Regions from separate parts of the Azospirillum humicireducens genome, predicted to be linked through region 2. Evidence: predicted binding sites of a transcription regulator. Region 2 holds the regulator's gene; each other region holds the start of a gene.

Region 1 (5,662 bases), 1.1 Mb from region 2:
GTCAAAGCGGCGGAGTTCCCTCTCCCGCGAAGCGGGGGAGGGTTGGGGAGGGGGCATAGACCCTCGCCCCCATGAGAAGTGTCGCAGGCCGGGCCGGGGACCCGCCCCGACGGGGTGTCGTCGGGCGGGGTGCCGGGACGGGCCATCGACCCGGCCTGCGATTCCGGTGTTACGAATAAACGGGCGCGAATTCCTTGGGCTTGCCGGCTTCCTGCTGCCAGTAGGGCGACAGGCTGCGCAGCTTGGCGATGATGCCCGGCACCACGGCGATGACCCGGTCGATCTCCTCCTCCGTCGTCTCGCGCGACAGCGAGAAGCGGGTGGCGCCATGGGCGGCGGTGTAGGGCACGCCCATGGCGCGCATGACGTGGCTGGGCTCCAGCGAGCCCGAGGTGCAGGCGGAGCCGGAGGACGCGGCGATGCCGGCCTCGTTCAACAGCAGGAGGATCGCCTCGCCCTCGATATACTCGAAGGCGATGTTGCAGGTGTTGGGCAGGCGGTTGTCGGGGTTGCCGGTGACGAAGCAGCTCGGCACCGCCGCCAGGATCGCCCGTTCCAGCTTGTCGCGCAGCGCCTTCACCCGCGTGTTCTCGTCGCCCATATGGACCAGCGCCAGTTGGGCGGCGGCGCCCAGCCCGACGATGCCCGGCGCATTCTCGGTTCCCGCGCGGCGCGAGCGCTCCTGGTGGCCGCCGCGCAGCATCGGGCGGTAGCGCAGGCCACGCTTGACGTACAGCGCGCCGATGCCCTTGGGGGCGTGCAGCTTGTGGCCTGACAGCGACAGCATGTCGATGGCGCTGTCGGCCAGCTTCACCGGGATCTTGCCGACCGACTGCACCGCATCGGTGTGGAAGAGGGCGCCGACCTCCTTCGCCATGCGCGCCAGCTCCTCCACCGGGAAGATCGTCCCGGTCTCGTTGTTGGCCCACATGATGGAGACGATGGCGACCTGATCGGACAGGGCGGCGCGGTAGGCTTCGATGTCGAGATTGCCGCGCTTGTCCACCGGGATGCGGTGGACCTTGCAGCCGCGCTTCTTCTCCAGATACTCGCAGAGCGCCAGCACGCCGGGGTGCTCGACCACGCTGGTGACGATCTCGCGCTTCTTCGGGTAGGCCTCCAGCGCCGACAGGATGGCGGTGTTGTCGCTCTCCGTTCCGCCGGAGGTGAAGACGATCTCGCTGTCATGGGCGGCTCCCAGCAGTGCCTGGACTTGGCAGCGCGCCCATTCGATCTTGCCGCCCACCGCGGCGCCGAAGCCGTGCATGGAGGAGGCGTTGCCGAAATGCTCGGTGAAGAGCGGCAGCATCTCCTGCAGCACTTCCGGATCGACGCGGGTGGTGGCGTTGTTGTCGAGGTAGATTCCCTGGCTCATGGCTTGGCGCTCCCCTTAGCCCGCATGGGCCGGCATGAGGGACGCGGGCTTGACCCGCACGAACTCGCCGAGCGCCTCGACCAGCTTCATCTGCACGCCCATCATCGTGCCGGCCGACTGCGAACAGCCGGAGCAGGCGCCGGTCAGCCGGACGTAGATGTCCTTGCCGTCGATGTCGACCAGCTCCACGTCGCCGCCGTCGCGCTGGATCTGCGGCCGCATCTCCTCGATGGCGCCCATGATGACCTGCATGCGCTGGACATTCGTCAGCTTGGGCGCCGCAGCCGATTCCGCCTTCGGCTCCAAGGGCTTGATGGCGTCCAGCCCGACCGTGCCGGGGGCGTGCTTCTTGGCGGGCTTCAGCGCGCCAGTCTTCGCCAGCACCTCTTCCAGCACCTCCTCGATCTTCTCGTGGCAGGTCTGGCAGGAGCCGCCGGCCTTGGTGTAGTGCGTGACCTCCTCCAGCGTGGTCAGGCCGTTGACGCTCACCGCGCGCTCGATCATGGCGGCGTCGATGCCGAAGCATTTGCAGACCAGCTCGCCTTCCTCATGGTCGTCTTCCCACGCCTCGCCCTTGTAGTTGGCGATGGCGGCGCGCAGCGCCTCCGCACCCATGACGGAGCAGTGCATCTTCTCCGGCGGCAGGCCGCCCAGATACTCGGCGATGTCGCGGTTGGTCAGGGTCAGCGCCTCGTCCACCGTCTTGCCGATGATCATCTCGGTCAGGGCGGAGGAGGAGGCGATGGCCGAGCCGCAGCCGAAGGTCTGGAACTTCGCATCCAGGATGATCTGGGTGTCGGGATCGACCTTCAGCATCAGACGCAGCGCGTCGCCGCAGGTGATGGAGCCGACCTCGCCGACCGCGTTTGCGCTGTCCAGGACACCGGAGTTCTTCGGGTTGAAGAAGTGTTCCTTGACCTTGTCGGTGTAGTTCCACATGTCGCTGCTGCCTTTCCGTGGGGTGCGCGCCTAGGGGAAGAGTGTCCGGGGAGACTTCAGTGCGTCGAATAGGGGGTCGACGATCCGCAGCTGGACGAGGAGGTCGAGCAGGAGCCGCCACCGCCTTCACCGGCGGAGAAGGACTTGCCGCAGCCGCAGCTGCTGGTCGCGTTCGGGTTGTCGAACTTGAAGCCGGAGCCTTCGATGCCCTCGACGAAATCGACCACCACGCCGCTGAGGAAGGGTTGGCTGTTGGCGTCGACGAAGATGGTGACCGGGCCGAAGCTGAGCACCGCGTCGTCGTCGCCGGCCGCAGCCTCCAGGCCCATCTGGTATTTCAGGCCGGCGCAGCCGCCGTCGGTCACGGCGATCCGCAAACCGGCCGCCGCACCGCCCGACTTCGCCAGGACCTGTTCCAGGGTGGAAACCGCCGCATCCGTCAGAGTCACCATGTCCCGCCTCCTCAAGCCGCGTTGCCGGGGGTGCCGGCCGATCTGACGAGGAATAGAGCAAGCGGTGTGCCAAGCAGACAAAGCATTGATTTATAACGATTGTCAGGTCGGAGGGGCATGGCGAGAGTCCGACAATGTTTCGCCTTCCAACGTTTTTGTCGGGTTTGGCGCGTGTCGGTTTTGCGACAGCCGCGACACTTCGCCGCACAATAATATTGTGGTCATTCCCTGCGCCCGCGCGCGTACCATGTGGCGTCGTCGGTGCGTCGGATGGTTGATTTTCTCAACAGAAAACCCAGGCAGCGGAAAGGCGAGGGGAGCGATGAGCGACGAACCGATCGAACTCAGGATGTCGAACGGCCGCATGGCCTTCGGCGACGTGCCCGAACAGATCGACGAACTGTTGCAGGAGGCGGTGAAGGCCCGCGACGTGCCGGAGGTCTGCGAGTCGCTGCTGTGGGAGGCGCATCGCAAGGGGCCGCGGGTGCTGCCGGTCTTCCATGCGCTCTACAAATTCTACTTCAACCGCAAGAAGTTGGCGGAAGCGGAGCGGGTGGCCCGCATCGGGTTGGATGCCGCCGCACTCCAGGGCGGCTTTCAGGCGGACTGGTCGCAGCTGACCGCGGGCTCCACCGACTGGACGGCGGCCGGACCGGCGCGCTTCTTCCTGTTCACCATGAAGGCGCTGGCCTTCATCGAGCTGCGCCGCCACAACCGCGGCAAGGCGCTGGCGATCCTTGCCAAGATGGCGGAGATCGACCCGGCCGATCAGGTCGGTTACGGCACCATCGCCGCCTTGGCCCGCGGGCTGGACGGAGAGGCGTAGAGGCCGGCTCCACATAAAAAAGCCCCCCGGCCCAGGGGGGAACCGGGCCGGGGGCAGCGGGGATTTGCGTCTCACGACGCTCTCACGACGCGCTCTCACGTCGAGAGCAATTGCGGCCCCGCCGGGGCAGTGGGGCCGCAATCCCGTCAGGCGGCGACGGATTCCAGGGCCGGATAGTCGGTGTAGCCCTTGGCGTCGCCGCCGTAATAGGTGGTGCGGTCCGGCTCGGCCAGCGGCGCATCGGCACGGAAGCGCACGGGCAGGTCCGGGTTGGAAATGAAGGCCTCGCCGAAGCTGACCGCGTCGGCTTCACCCTTGGCGAGTGCGGCGTCGGCATCGCCGCGGCTGTAGCCGCCATTCAGGATGAACGGACCCTTGAAGGCGGCGCGCAGGGCGGACGCCACATGCGGCGCCCCCTCCGGCGGGGCCATTTGATGGCCGGGCTTGCCCTCGATCACATGCAGATAGGCGAGGTTGAAGGGATTCAACGCCTTGGTGATCGCCAGGAAATGCGGCAGCGGGTCACTGTCCTTCATGTCGTTGAACACACCGGTCGGCGACAGGCGGACGCCGATGCGGTCGGCGCCGACGGCGTGGGCCGTGGCCTCCAGGATCTCCAGCAGGAAGCGGCAGCGGTTCTCCACCGTTCCGCCATACTGGTCGGTGCGGGTGTTGGTGCTGTCGCGCAGGAACTGGTCGATCAGATAGCCGTTGGCCGCGTGGATCTCGACGCCGTCCAGGCCGGCATCGAACACCGCGCGCTTGGCCGCATCGGCGAAATGGCGGACCAGTCCGGGGATCTCGGACGTTTCCAGGGCGCGCGGCACCGGGAACGGCTCCATGCCGGCACCGGTGTAGAGTTGGCCCTTCGCCGCGATGGCCGAGGGGGCGACCGGGGCGGCGCCGTTCGGCTGGAAAAGCGGATGGGAGATGCGGCCGACATGCCAGAGCTGGGCGACGATCCGCCCGCCGGCATCGTGCACGGCGTCGGCCACCGCGCGCCAGGCCAGCGTCTGGGCGTCGGTGTGGATGCCCGGCGTGTTGGGATAGCCCTGGGCAGTGTCGCAGACCTGCGTCGCCTCGGTGATGATCAGTCCGGCCGAGGCGCGTTGCGCATAATACTCGGCGGTGAGCGCGGTCGGGCAGTTGCCTTCGCCGGCGCGGCTGCGGGTCATCGGCGCCATGATGACGCGGTTCGGCAGCTCGATCGCGCCGAGGCGCAGTGGGGTGAACAGATCCGGAGCGGCGGTGCTGTGCGTGTCGATGCTCTGCGGCATGGCGGGACTACCCCCTGTTGGGCAAATCAGCTTGTATGTATGTGAGTACATACTTGAACCCGAGCCTGCCGCTTGTCAAGTATGTATCTGCATACTTATTATGACGTCGGCGGGACGCACCGGAGAGGGACGGGTTTTGGACGCAAGCAAGGACGATGGCGGCTGTTGCCCCGGCAACGGCACCGAAGGCGCCTGCGAAGGCGGGGCGCGCAAGCGCGACCGGGCCGCGACCGAGGGCGCATTGCTCGACGCCGCCAAGGCCGTGTTCGCCGAGCGTGGCTTCGACGCGGCGACGACCCGCGAAATCGCCGGCCGGGCGGGTGTCAATGAACAGTTGATCCAGCGCTATTTCTCAGGAAAGAGCGGGTTGCTGGTGGCGGTGGTGGAGCGCTATTGGCGCGAGGAATCGGGGGGCTGCAACCTGCCGCCGCCGGACGAGGATCTGGAGACCGACCTTGCCCGCTTTCTGCACGCCCAGTTGAGGCACAGCTGGGAATGCCGCGACTTCACCCGTGTCGTGCTGGCCCGTGCCCTGGTCGATCAGGCGGTTGCCGACGAGATGGCCCGAACCCTGTCGCAGAGCCGCATTCCCTGTCTGCTGAAGCGGCTGGAGGGGTTCCGCGACCGCGGCGCCATCGCCGCCGACGCCGATCTCGCCAATGTGGCGGCCGGCATTGCGACGCTCAGCTTCGGGCTGGGCTTCCTCGATCAGGTGGTGTTCGGCCGCGACGACGCCGGCATCTGCGCCATGGTCGGCACGCTGGCCCACACCATCGCCCACGGCCTGACGCCA
Region 2 (5,662 bases):
GCAGGTGCAGCGCGCCGTGCTGCAGCGCTTCCCCAACATCACCATGGTCCGGATCAAGGACGCGCTCGATACGGTGTCGGAGATGCTGGGCCATATCGGCACGGCGGTCCGCATCGTCGCCGGCATCACGCTCGCCGCCGGCACGCTGGTGCTGGCCGGCGCGGTGGCTGCCGGTCACCGCCGCCGGGTCTACGACGCGGTGGTGCTGAAGGTGCTGGGGGCGACGCGCGGCGACGTGCTGCGCGCCTTCCTGCTGGAATACGGGCTGCTCGGCCTGCTGACCGCTGTCATCGCCGGCGGCATCGGCACGCTGACCGCCTGGGCGGTGCTGCGCTTCCTGATGCGGTGGGAATGGAGCTTCCTGCCGTCGGCGGTGGTCACCACCGCCTTGCTCAGCACGGCGATCACGCTCGCTTTCGGGTTCTATGGTACTTGGCGGGCATTGGGCCAGCCGTCCGCGCCATTGCTTCGCAACGAGTGATTCCCCCAGCGGAAAGCCATAGCAAAAACGAAACGTGAAAGCTTTTTCATCTTGGAGAACCGCTGCCGATTCCTATTGAACCGTATTGCGGACTCGCCAATATGTCATCCCGACGGGATCACCCTATTCCACCGAGGAAACCAACATGGCAGACCCGACCTATAACCGCTTCGCGACCGCAGGCCGCGCGACAGATCGGGGATACTTCGACGAAGGCCTGCGGCAGCACATGCTGCGCGTGTACAACTACATGGGCGCCGGCCTGATTCTGACGGGTCTGGTCGCCGCCCTGGTGTCGTCCAGCCCGGCCATGATGGCGACCATCTTCGGCACGCCGCTGAAGTGGGTTGTGATGCTGGCTCCGCTGGCTTTCGTGATGGTGCTGTCCTTCGGCATCCAGCGCCTGTCCTTCGCATCGGCACAGATGATCTTCTGGGCCTATTGCGGCGCGATGGGCCTGTCGATGTCGGCCATCTTCCTGGTCTTCACCGGGGCGTCGATCGCGCTGACCTTCTTCGTCACCGCCGCGACCTTCCTGGCGATGAGCCTGTACGGCTACACCACGAAGGCCGACCTGTCGAAGATGGGCTCGTTCCTGATGATGGGCGTCATCGGCCTCGTCATCGCCGGCCTGGCGAACATCTTCTTCCAGTCGCCGGCCCTGCACTTCGCGATCTCCGCCATCGGCGTGCTGATCTTCACCGGCCTGACCGCCTACGACACCCAGGCGATCAAGGAAAGCTACGCCGAGGGCTACGATCACGAGAGCACCGGCAAGCTGGCCCTGATGGGCGCTCTGACGCTCTACCTGGACTTCATCAACCTGTTCCAGTTCCTGCTGCAGTTCCTGGGTCAGCGCAACAACGACTGATCGCGGGACTTCTGATCGGACACGCAGAGCATCGAAACAGCCGCCCGGAAGCACCCGCTTCCGGGCGGTTTTCTTTTGGGCCCGCTCAGGACTCCACCGTCACCGGATCGCCGACCTTGAGACCCAGCACGCCCTCGGCACGCCCGCGGTTGACGGCGATCTCGGCCAGGCCGTTGGAGTTCTCATACCACAGCGGCTCTCCCGGCCCGACGGCACCGAAGGTGCGGGCGCGGGTGACGCGGGCGCCACCGGCGGTCAGCAGCGCGTCGGCGGGCAGGGCGGAGGCCCGCAGGCCGGTCATGGCGTTGCCGTAGACATCGACATAGACGATGCGCGGCAGCTCGTCCGGCCAGTCCGGGCGGTCGATGGCGGCGAGATCGAGCGGGCTGCGCTGCACCGGCCGGCCGGTCGCCAGATCGGCGGCGACGGGGGCGAACAGGTCGCGGCCATGGAAGCTGGCGGACAGCCGGTCCGGAATCCAGTCGATGGCCCAGGCGTTTAGCGACGTTGCGCGGCGGGCGATCAGGGCGAAGAGGCCGTTGTCGGGGCCGACGAACCAGCGCCCGTCCGCCTCGACCATCACCGGAAGCCGGTCGGTGCCGACGCCGGGATCGACGACACAGAGAAAGATGCTGCCGGCGGGGAAGGCCGGGGCATAGGCCGCCAGGAGATAGGCCGACAGTTGCGGGTCGAAGGCGGGGGCGTCGGCGAACAGGTCGATGACCGGGGCGGTGGGCGCCTGTTGCACCAGCACCGCCTTCATCTGGCCGGTGTAGGGGCCGGAGAGGCCGAAGTCGGTGAAGAGCAGGATCATGGGGTTTCGTTCTCTCCGCGGTTTTGCCCCCTCCCTAACCCTCCCCCGCTTGTCAGCGGGAGAGGGAACTCCGCTGCTCCTTCGCATATTCTCAGCCTGACAAGCGTCCTACCCCCTCTCCCGCGAAGCGGGGGAGGGATGGGGAGGGGGCACCCGAAGCCAGCACCCTCACACCGACTTCGTATCCAGCGCATACCCCGCCGACCGTACGGTGCGGATCAGGTCCAGCTCGTCCTCTTCGTTCATCGCCTTGCGCAGGCGGCGGATGTGAACGTCGACCGTACGCGGCTCGACATACACGTCGTGGCCCCACACCAGATCGAGCAGCTGTTCGCGCGAGAAGACGCGGCCGGGATGCTGCATGAAGTGGCGCAGCAGGCGGAATTCCGTCGGGCCGAGATGGACATCGCGCCCATTGCGCCTTACGCGGTGGGCGGCCAGATCCATAGTCACGTCGGCGAAGGTCAGCACCTCGTCCGTCATGCCGGGCGAGGCGCGGCGCAGCACCGCGCGCATGCGCGCCACCAGCTCGGTCGGCGAGAAGGGCTTGGTGATGTAGTCGTCGGCGCCGGAATTCAGGCCGCGCACCCGGTCGCCTTCCTCGCCGCGGGCGGTCAGCATGATGATCGGGATGTCGCGGGTCTTGGCGTTGCGGCGCAGCTGGCGGCAGACCTCCAGCCCGCTCATCAGCGGCAGCATCCAGTCGAGCAGCACGATGTGCGGCGTCTGTTCACCGGCGGCCAGCAGGGCCTCCTCGCCGTCGCTGGCGGTGGCGACGCGGAAGCCTTCCTTTTCCAGGTTGTACTTCAACAGCGTCAGAATGTCGGCCTCGTCCTCGACGACCAGGACGAGCGGCTTCAGGGCCGCGTTCATGGAGGCTCCGTTCACAGCGCGCGTCTCGACGTTAACCGGCATGGGACAGCCTTTTCAACAAAGGAGGGAAGGGGCGCAAGCATTGGCAAGGGCTCGGGAGCAGGGCTCAGCCATAGCGGCCGGTGATGTAGCCCTGGGTGCGCTCGTCGCGCGGGTTGGTGAAGATTTCCTCGGTGTCGTCGCACTCCACCATCTCGCCCAGATGGAAGAAGGCGGTGCGCTGCGACACGCGGGCGGCCTGCTGCATGTTGTGGGTGACGATGACGATGGTGTAGTTGGCCCGCAGCTCGTCGATCAGCTCCTCGATATGGGCGGTCGCAATGGGGTCGAGCGCCGAGCAGGGCTCGTCCATCAGGATCACCTCGGGGCTTACGGCGATGGCGCGGGCGATGCACAGCCGCTGCTGCTGGCCGCCGGACAGGCTGGTTCCGGGCTCGCGCAGGCGGTCCTTGACCTCCGCCCACAGGCCGGCGCGCTTGAGCGACGTCTGCACCACCTCGTCCAGCTCGTCACGGCCCGAGGCCAAGCCGTGGATGCGCGGGCCGTAGGCGATGTTGTCGTAGATCGACTTGGGGAAGGGGTTCGGCTTCTGGAACACCATGCCGACGCGGGCGCGCAGCTGCACCGCATCGACAGCCTTGCCGTAGACATCCTCGCCATCCAGCGCGATCCGCCCTTCGACCCGGCAGTCCTCGATGGTATCGTTCATCCGGTTCAGGCAGCGCAGGAAGGTCGATTTGCCGCAGCCGGACGGGCCGATCAGCGCCAGCACCCGGTTCTCATGGATGTCCAGGTCGATGCCCTTCAACGCCTGCTTTGCGCCGTAGAACACCTTTACCCCGCGGGCGGTCATCTTTGCCGGCAGGTCCGCACCGGACCGCTGGCCAGGGTGGTTGTCTGCGCGGGGCCGCAGCTTCAGCGGGTTCTGAATGCTCATGGCGCTTACCACCGTCTCTCGAAAATCTTGCGCAGGATCACGGCCGTCCCGTTCAGCAGGATCAGGATGCCGAGCAGGATCAGGATCGCCGCAGAGGTGCGTTCGGTGAAGGCACGCTCCGGGCTGTCCGCCCACATGTAGATCTGCACCGGAAGCACCGTGGCGCTGTCGGTCAGCCCATGGGGCACGTCGACGATGAAGGCGACCATGCCGATCATCAGCAGCGGCGCCGTCTCTCCCAGCGCGCGGGCCATGCCGATGATGGTTCCGGTAAGGATGCCGGGCATCGCCAGCGGCAGGACATGGTGCAGAACCGTCTGCAGGGGCGAGGCGCCGATGCCCAGCGCCGCCTCGCGGATCGATGGCGGCACCGCCTTCAATGCGACACGGGCCGAGATGATGATCACCGGCAGCGTCATCAGCGCCATCACCAGCCCGCCGACCAGCGGCGCCGAACGCGGCATGCCGAAGAAGCCCAGGAACACCGCCAGACCCAGCAGGCCGAAGATGATCGACGGCACCGCGGCGAGGTTGTTGATGTTCACCTCGATCAGGTCGGTCCAGCGGTTCTTCGGCGCGAATTCCTCCAGATAGACCGCGGCGGAGATGCCGACCGGCACCGACAGCGCCATTGTCACCAGGAGCGTCAGCAGCGAGCCGACGATGGCGCCGCCGATGCCGGCCTGCTCCGGCTCCCGGCTGTCGCCGGCGGTGAACAGGGTGGTGTTGAAGCCCTGCGCCAGCGCGCCGGAAGCCAGCAGCGCATCGGCCGCAGCGATCTTGGCGTCGCTGAGCCCGCGCTCGCTCTCCGGCAAATCACGGCGGTAGCGGCCCTTGACCAGCTGGTCGATCTCGTCGTCGGCGCGCACCCAGACGGTCAGCGTGGTGCCGACCAGCGCCGGGTTCTTGGCGACCATCGCCTCCAGCTCGTAGGGCGCGCCCGACGACAGCAGGTCGTTCAGCACGCGCTTGCCGGCGCGGTCGGTCACCTGCGGGAACTGGGCATGGAGCGCCCGGCGCAGGATGGGGGCATAGTTGCGCTCAGCCACCTCGGCCGGGTCCAGCGTCACCTCCAGCCGGATCCGCGCTTCCCAGAAGGCGGTGCTGCCCTTGGCGACGATCGAGCCCAGCAGCACCACCAGCATCAGCGCAGCCAGCGCCACCGCCGCCGCCCCGGCCAGCCGGAAGCGGCGTTCCGCGGCATGGCGGGCGCGCAGGCGGCGGGCGAAGGCCTCGCTCCGGACGCGCGACTTCGCCGGACCGTGGGAGCCGGGGAAGGAGGCAGGGGAGGGCGTCACGGCCGCCGCGTCCTGCTCGACGAGGTCAGTCATATTTTTCCCGATAGGTCCGGACCACCCGCAGGGCGACCATGTTGAGGCAGAGCGTGACGAGGAACAGCACAAGGCCGAGACCGAAGGCCGACAGAGTCTTCGGGCTGTCGAACTCCTGGTCGCCGACCAGAAGGGTGGCGATCTGGGTGGTGACGGTGGTCACAGCCTGCAGCGGGTTGGCGGTCATGTTGGCGGTCAGGCCGGACGCCATGGTGACGATCATCGTCTCGCCGATGGCGCGGCTGACCGCCAGCATCACCGCGGCGACGATGCCCGGCAGCGCCGCCGGCAGGACCACCTGCTTGATGGTTTCCGACTTGGTGGCGCCGAGACCATAGGAGCCGTCGCGCAGGCT
Region 3 (5,662 bases), 200 kb from region 2:
GAGCGCCGAGGTCGGCTCGTCCAGCAGCAGGACCGACGGCTTCACCGCGATGGCGCGGGCGATGCACAGGCGCTGCTGCTGGCCGCCGGACAGGCTCATGCCGTTCTGGCGCAGCTTGTCCTTCACCTCGTCCCACAGAGCGGCACGGCGCAGCGAGAACTCCACCCGCTCGTCCATGTCGGCGCGGGACAGCTTCTCGTACAGCTTCACGCCGAAAGCGATGTTGTCGTAGATCGACATCGGAAACGGCGTCGGCTTCTGGAACACCATGCCGACACGGGCGCGCAGCAGGTTCAGGTCCTGCTTGGGCGACAGGATGTTGACGCCGTCCAGCATGACCTCGCCGGTCGCGACCTGCTTGGGATAGAGGTCGTACATCCGGTTCAGGATGCGCAGCAGGGTCGACTTGCCGCAACCCGACGGGCCGATGAAGGCGGTGACCTGACGGTCGTACAGCGGCAGCGAAACATCCTTCAGCGCCCGGTAGCCGTCATAGAAGAAGTCAAGGTTGCGGATGCTGATCTTCTCGGGAAGGCCGGCACCGGCAATCGGCCGGTCGGCACCGGCGCCGGGGATCATGCCGGGGGGCATCGCGTGGCTGCCGTGGGAGGGGCTGTTGGCGTCCATGTGAGTCATCGTCATGGTTACTTTCTCGTCGAGCCGAGACCGGCCAGCAGCCGGGCGCCGATGTTGAGGAGCAGGATGGCGACCGTGATCAGCAGCGCGCCGCCCCAGGCCAGCTGGCGCCAGTCCTCATAGGGAGACATCGCGTACTGGAAGATGACCACCGGCAGGTTGGCCATCGGCGCGTTCATGTCCGCGCTCCAGAACTGGTTGTTCAGGGCGGTGAAGAGCAGGGGTGCCGTCTCGCCGCTGATGCGGGCGATGGCCAGCAGGACGCCGGTGATCATGCCGTTGCGGGCGGCACGGTAGGCGACCATGGTGATCACCTTCCATTGCGGCGCGCCAAGGGCGGCCGCAGCCTCGCGCAGGCTGTTCGGCACCAGCTTCAGCATGTCCTCGGTCGTGCGGACCACGACGGGAATGACGATGACCGCCAGGGCCATGGCTCCCGCCCAGGCCGAGAAATGGCCCATGCGGATGACCATCACCTCGTACACGAACAGACCGACCATGATCGACGGCGCGCTCAGCAGCACGTCGTTGATGAAGCGCACCACTTCGGCCAGCTTGCGGTCGCGGCCGAACTCGGCAAGGTAGGTGCCGGCCATGATGCCGATGGGCGTGCCGACCAGGGTGGCGACCGTGGTCATGATGACGCTGCCGAAGATGGCGTTCAGCAGGCCGCCCTCGCCGCCCGGCGGTGGCGTGTTCTCGGTGAACAGGGCGATGTTGATCGCCGACAGCCCGTTGTAGAGCAGCGTCCACAGGATGGCGACCAGCCAGAACAGGCCGAAGCCGGCAGCACCCAGCGCAAGCGTCAGCGCCACCTTGTTGACGATGCGCCGGCGGTTGTACAGGCCGCCGGCCGGAGCGGCCAGCGCCGCGGAACTTGTCATGCTCATGGCCTCAGACTCCGGCCTTGCGCTGCAGGCGCAGCAGCATCAGCTTGGCGATCGACAGCACGGTGAAGGTGATCAGGAACAGGATCAGGCCCAGCGCCACCAGCGAGGCGGTGTAGACGTCGCCGACCGCTTCGGTGAATTCGTTGGCGATGGAGGCCGAGATCGTCGTGCCCGGCGCCATGATGGAGGAGCTGATGCGGTGCGCGTTGCCGATGACGAAGGTGACGGCCATCGTCTCACCCAGCGCGCGGCCCAGCCCCAGCATGACGCCGCCGACCACGCCGGTACGGGTGTAGGGCAGCACCACGTTCCACACCACCTCCCAGGTGGTGGCGCCCAGCCCGTAGGCGGATTCGCGCACCATCGGCGGCACCGTCTCGAAGACGTCGCGGGTGATGGAGGTGATGAAGGGCAGCACCATGATGCCCAGGATCAGGCCGGCGGTCAGCACGCCGATGCCGTAGGGCGGGCCCATGAACAGATTGCCGATGCCGGGGATCTGACCCAGCGTGGCGATCAGGAAGGGCTGGATGGTCGACTGCATGAAGGGGGCGAAGACGAACAGGCCCCAGATGCCGTAGATGATGCTGGGAATACCCGCCAGCAGTTCGATGGCGACGCCCAGCGGCCGCTTCAGCCAGGCCGGGCACATCTCGGTGATGAACAGCGCGATGCCGAAGCTGACCGGAATGCCGACAGCCATGGCGATGACCGACGTGATCAGCGTGCCGTAAATCGGGGCGAGCGCGCCGAATTCCTCCGACACCGGGTTCCAGACCTCGGTCGTGACGAAGCCGAAGCCGAACGCGCGCAGTGCCGGAAGCGCGCCGTCGATGAGAGAAACCGTGACGCCGCCCAGAATGAACAGGACGAGCAGCGCAAAGAAGAGCGTGGCGTTGCGGAAAGCCGCATCCTGCAGGCGCTGGCGGCGGGCCCGTCGGGCGGTGGAAGCGTGTGCGTCGGTCAAGGTCAGCGCGATCTCGGTCATGGCCGCTCCGTGAGGCGTGCGGTGGGGACGGCGAAATTTCCGTCCCCGCCGGCGGATCATGCCCCCGGATTGCACCGTCCGCCGGCGCAACCCAGGGTCGGGTTGGCCGTGGTTACTTGGCCGACGCGGTCCAGATCGGCTTGCCGTCGGCCTGGATCGACTGCGACCAGGTCTTCTGGACCAAGGAGACGACGGCCTCAGGCATCGGGACATAGTCCAGATCGGTGGCCATCTTGGCGCCGTTCTTGTAGGCCCAGTCGAAGAACTTCAGCGCTTCGGCCGAGACCGCGACGTCCTGCGGGTTCTTGTACATCAGGATGAAGCTGGCGCCGGTGATCGGCCAGCTGTCCGCACCCGGCTCGTCGGTCAGGATGACGTAATAGCCCTTGGAGTTGGCCCAGTCGGCGTTCGCCGCGGCGGCCTGGAAGGCCTCGATCTTCGGAACGACGGTCTTGCCGTCCTTGTTCTGCAGGCCGACATACGTGATGTTGTTCTGCTTGGCGTAGGCGTATTCGACGTAGCCGATCGAGCCGTCCGTCTGCTTGACCATGTTGGCCACGCCTTCGTTGCCCTTGGCGCCGATGCCGGCCGGCCACTGCACGGAGGAGTTGGCGCCGATCTGGGTCTTGAACTTCGGGCTGGTCTTCGACAGATAGTCGGTGAACAGGAAGTTGGTGCCCGACCCATCGGAACGGTACACCGGCGCGATGGCGGTGTTCGGCAGATTGACGTCAGGGTTCAGCGCCTTGATCTGCGGATCGTTCCACTTGGTGATCTCGCCCATGTAGATGTTGGCGAGAACCGTGCCCGACAGCTTGACCTCGCCGGACTTCAGACCCTTCAGGTTCACGACCGGAACGACGCCGCCCATGATCATCGGGAACTGGATCAGGCCGGCCTGCTCCAGCTCTTCCGGCTTCAGCGGCATGTCCGACGCGCCGAAGGTGACCGTCTTGGCCTTGATCTGCTTGATGCCGCCGCCCGAACCGATCGACTGGTAGTTCAGGCCGGTGCCCGTCTCCTTCTTGTAGGCGTCGGCCCACTTGGCATAGATCGGGTACGGGAAGGTGGCGCCGGCGCCGGAGATGTCGGCGGCCGAGGCGACCGACAGCGGGGCGACCGACACGGACAGAACGGCCAGGGCACCGAAGGCGGCGCAGCGAACGAACGCCGAGGTCATGGTTTTCACGGCTAAACTCCCGATAGGTTTGGACGGTGTCGTTGGGTTTGGGAAAATCCCGGCCTTCGCCGGAGGTCGTAACCCGCCTTCTTCGTCGCGGTGACCATAGCCACCGCTGGTGACGGGTTTGTTTTGTTTACGTGTCAGTTTTATGAAACCGACCCGCTTCAGGCCCCAGGCGCCCCGGATCGCCCGCTCATCGCGCGGCCCGGATTTCCTGGAGGAACAGATGCACGGCGGAGCCGAGGCTGGTCGCCTCGTGCGACAGGCTTTCCGCCACCTGCAGCACGTCGCCGGCCTGGGCGCGCACCTTGGCCGCGGCCTCCGACAGGCCGGCGACATGGTCCGACGCCGCCTGGGTGCCGACGGCCACGCGGTGGGAGCTGTCGACGATGCTCGACGTGATGGTCGCCTGCTCCTCCACCGCCGCGGCGATGGCCGAGGCATTCGATTCGATGCGCTGGACGCTGCCGGTCATGGTCGCCACCACCTCCGCCGTCTGGCGGCTGGCCGCCTGGGTCGCGGCGATCTGCCGGGCGATCTCGGCGGTGGCCTGGGCGGTCTGGCCGGCAAGGGCCTTCACCTCCCCGGCGACCACAGCGAAGCCGCGGCCCATCTCCCCTGCCCTCGCCGCTTCGATGGTGGCGTTCAGCGCCAGCAGGTTGGTCTGTCCGGCGATCTCGTCGATCAGCCCCACCACGGCGCCGATCTCCCCCGCCGTGCTCGACAGGTCGGCGACGGTGGCCTTCACCTGCTCCGCCCCGGCGGCGGTGTCGCCGATGATGCGGGCGGATTCGCCGGTGCGCTTGCTGATCTCGGCAATCGACTGCGAGATCTCCGAAGCGGCGGTCGCCACCTGCTGGATCCCCGCCGCCATCTCGCCGGACAGCTGCATCGCAGCGTCGGCCCGGTCGTTGGCATTGGCGGCGATGTCGGTCAGCGAGCGGGCGCGGGCGGCCATCACGCGGGCGGCCTCCGCCAGGGTCTCCACGCTGCTCAGCACGTTGCGCTCGAACTGGTCGGCGATCTCCAGCATGCTGGTCCGGCGGGCCGAAGCGGCGTTGCGGCGCTCGATCTCCACCTTCTCGTGCGCCTCTTCCATGGCGCGGGCGTTGGCGATGAAGACGAACAGGGCGCGGGCCATGTCGGTGATCTCGTCGTTGCCGTCGGCCTTCTGGTCCACCGTCAGGTCGCCGCCGGCCACCCTGCGCATGGCGTCGGCAAGGGCCTCCATCCGGCCGACCACCCGGCGCCCGACATAGAGCGTAACGATCAGCCCGGCCAGCAGCACGCCGGCCGTCGCCAGCAGGAACTGGATCTCGTTGGTGCGCTCCAGCGCGTCATGGGCGGCGGCGGCCCCCTCGGCGGTCGCGGTTTCGGCCGACTGCACCAGCCCGTCGACCATCCCGGTCAGGGCGGCGCCGGTGCTGCGGTTGTTCTCGATCAGCGCGGCATTCTCGGCATAGGCGGCCAGTTCGCCGCCGCGCAGCGCCAGAATGCCGGCATCGCCGAAGCCCAGGGCCAGCAACCGTTCGGCCAGCCGGCTGACCTCAGTGCCCAGATCGCCCTTCGACTCCTGCAAGGTCTTTTGGATCGTCGCGGCCAGCGGATCGAGCGTGCGGCGCGCGATGGCCAGCCGGGCCGGCGTTTCCGCGTTGCCGGCCTCGGCCAGCTTGCCGGCCAGCAGGTTGGCGTCGGCCATCAGACCGCTCAGCACGGTGTAGCGGTGTTGCGCCTCCGGCACCACGTTGGTGGAAAGATCCTGCATCCGCTCCGCGATGGCGTTTCCGGCCTCGGCGATGCGCCCGCGGGAATTCAGCATCAGCGGCAGCATGCGGCTGTTGGCGTCGCGGTCCAGCCGGACGATCTCGTCGACCGCGGCGGCCTGGGCTTCGGCCAGCTTGCCCGCTTCGGCCTCCCCGATGCCGGGGGTCAGCTGGCGGACGCGGCGGGTGTAGACGCTCTTGT

The links. Region 2 encodes PhoB, which activates phosphate uptake and scavenging genes when phosphate is short. Its sites were predicted from a motif close to TNTCATAAAACTGTCA; they were not measured.
Region 1: the regulator PhoB is predicted to act here: its motif matches at 2,939-2,954, upstream of A6A40_RS02250 (HesB/IscA family protein).
Region 3: the regulator PhoB is predicted to act here: its motif matches at 3,836-3,851, upstream of pstS (phosphate ABC transporter substrate-binding protein PstS).

What each region holds. Positions count from the first base shown of each region.
Region 1 covers NZ_CP015285.1:478,542-484,203, forward strand. The annotation lists gene nifS (cysteine desulfurase NifS) at 170-1,375, opposite strand; gene nifU (Fe-S cluster assembly protein NifU) at 1,391-2,314, opposite strand; gene A6A40_RS02250 (HesB/IscA family protein) at 2,371-2,766, opposite strand; gene A6A40_RS02255 (hypothetical protein) at 3,089-3,592, shown strand; gene A6A40_RS02260 (alkene reductase) at 3,739-4,869, opposite strand; gene A6A40_RS02265 (TetR/AcrR family transcriptional regulator) at 5,006-5,662, shown strand, end outside.
Region 2 covers NZ_CP015285.1:2,577,929-2,583,590, forward strand. The annotation lists gene A6A40_RS12090 (ABC transporter permease) at 1-481, shown strand, start outside; gene A6A40_RS12095 (Bax inhibitor-1/YccA family protein) at 627-1,352, shown strand; gene A6A40_RS12100 (SAM hydrolase/SAM-dependent halogenase family protein) at 1,438-2,166, opposite strand; gene phoB (phosphate regulon transcriptional regulator PhoB) at 2,335-3,039, opposite strand; gene pstB (phosphate ABC transporter ATP-binding protein PstB) at 3,146-3,892, opposite strand; gene pstA (phosphate ABC transporter permease PstA) at 3,982-5,307, opposite strand; gene pstC (phosphate ABC transporter permease subunit PstC) at 5,300-5,662, opposite strand, start outside.
Region 3 covers NZ_CP015285.1:2,782,458-2,788,119, reverse strand. The annotation lists gene pstB (phosphate ABC transporter ATP-binding protein PstB) at 1-642, opposite strand, end outside; gene pstA (phosphate ABC transporter permease PstA) at 645-1,526, opposite strand; gene pstC (phosphate ABC transporter permease subunit PstC) at 1,531-2,514, opposite strand; gene pstS (phosphate ABC transporter substrate-binding protein PstS) at 2,627-3,694, opposite strand; gene A6A40_RS13115 (methyl-accepting chemotaxis protein) at 3,891-5,662, opposite strand, start outside.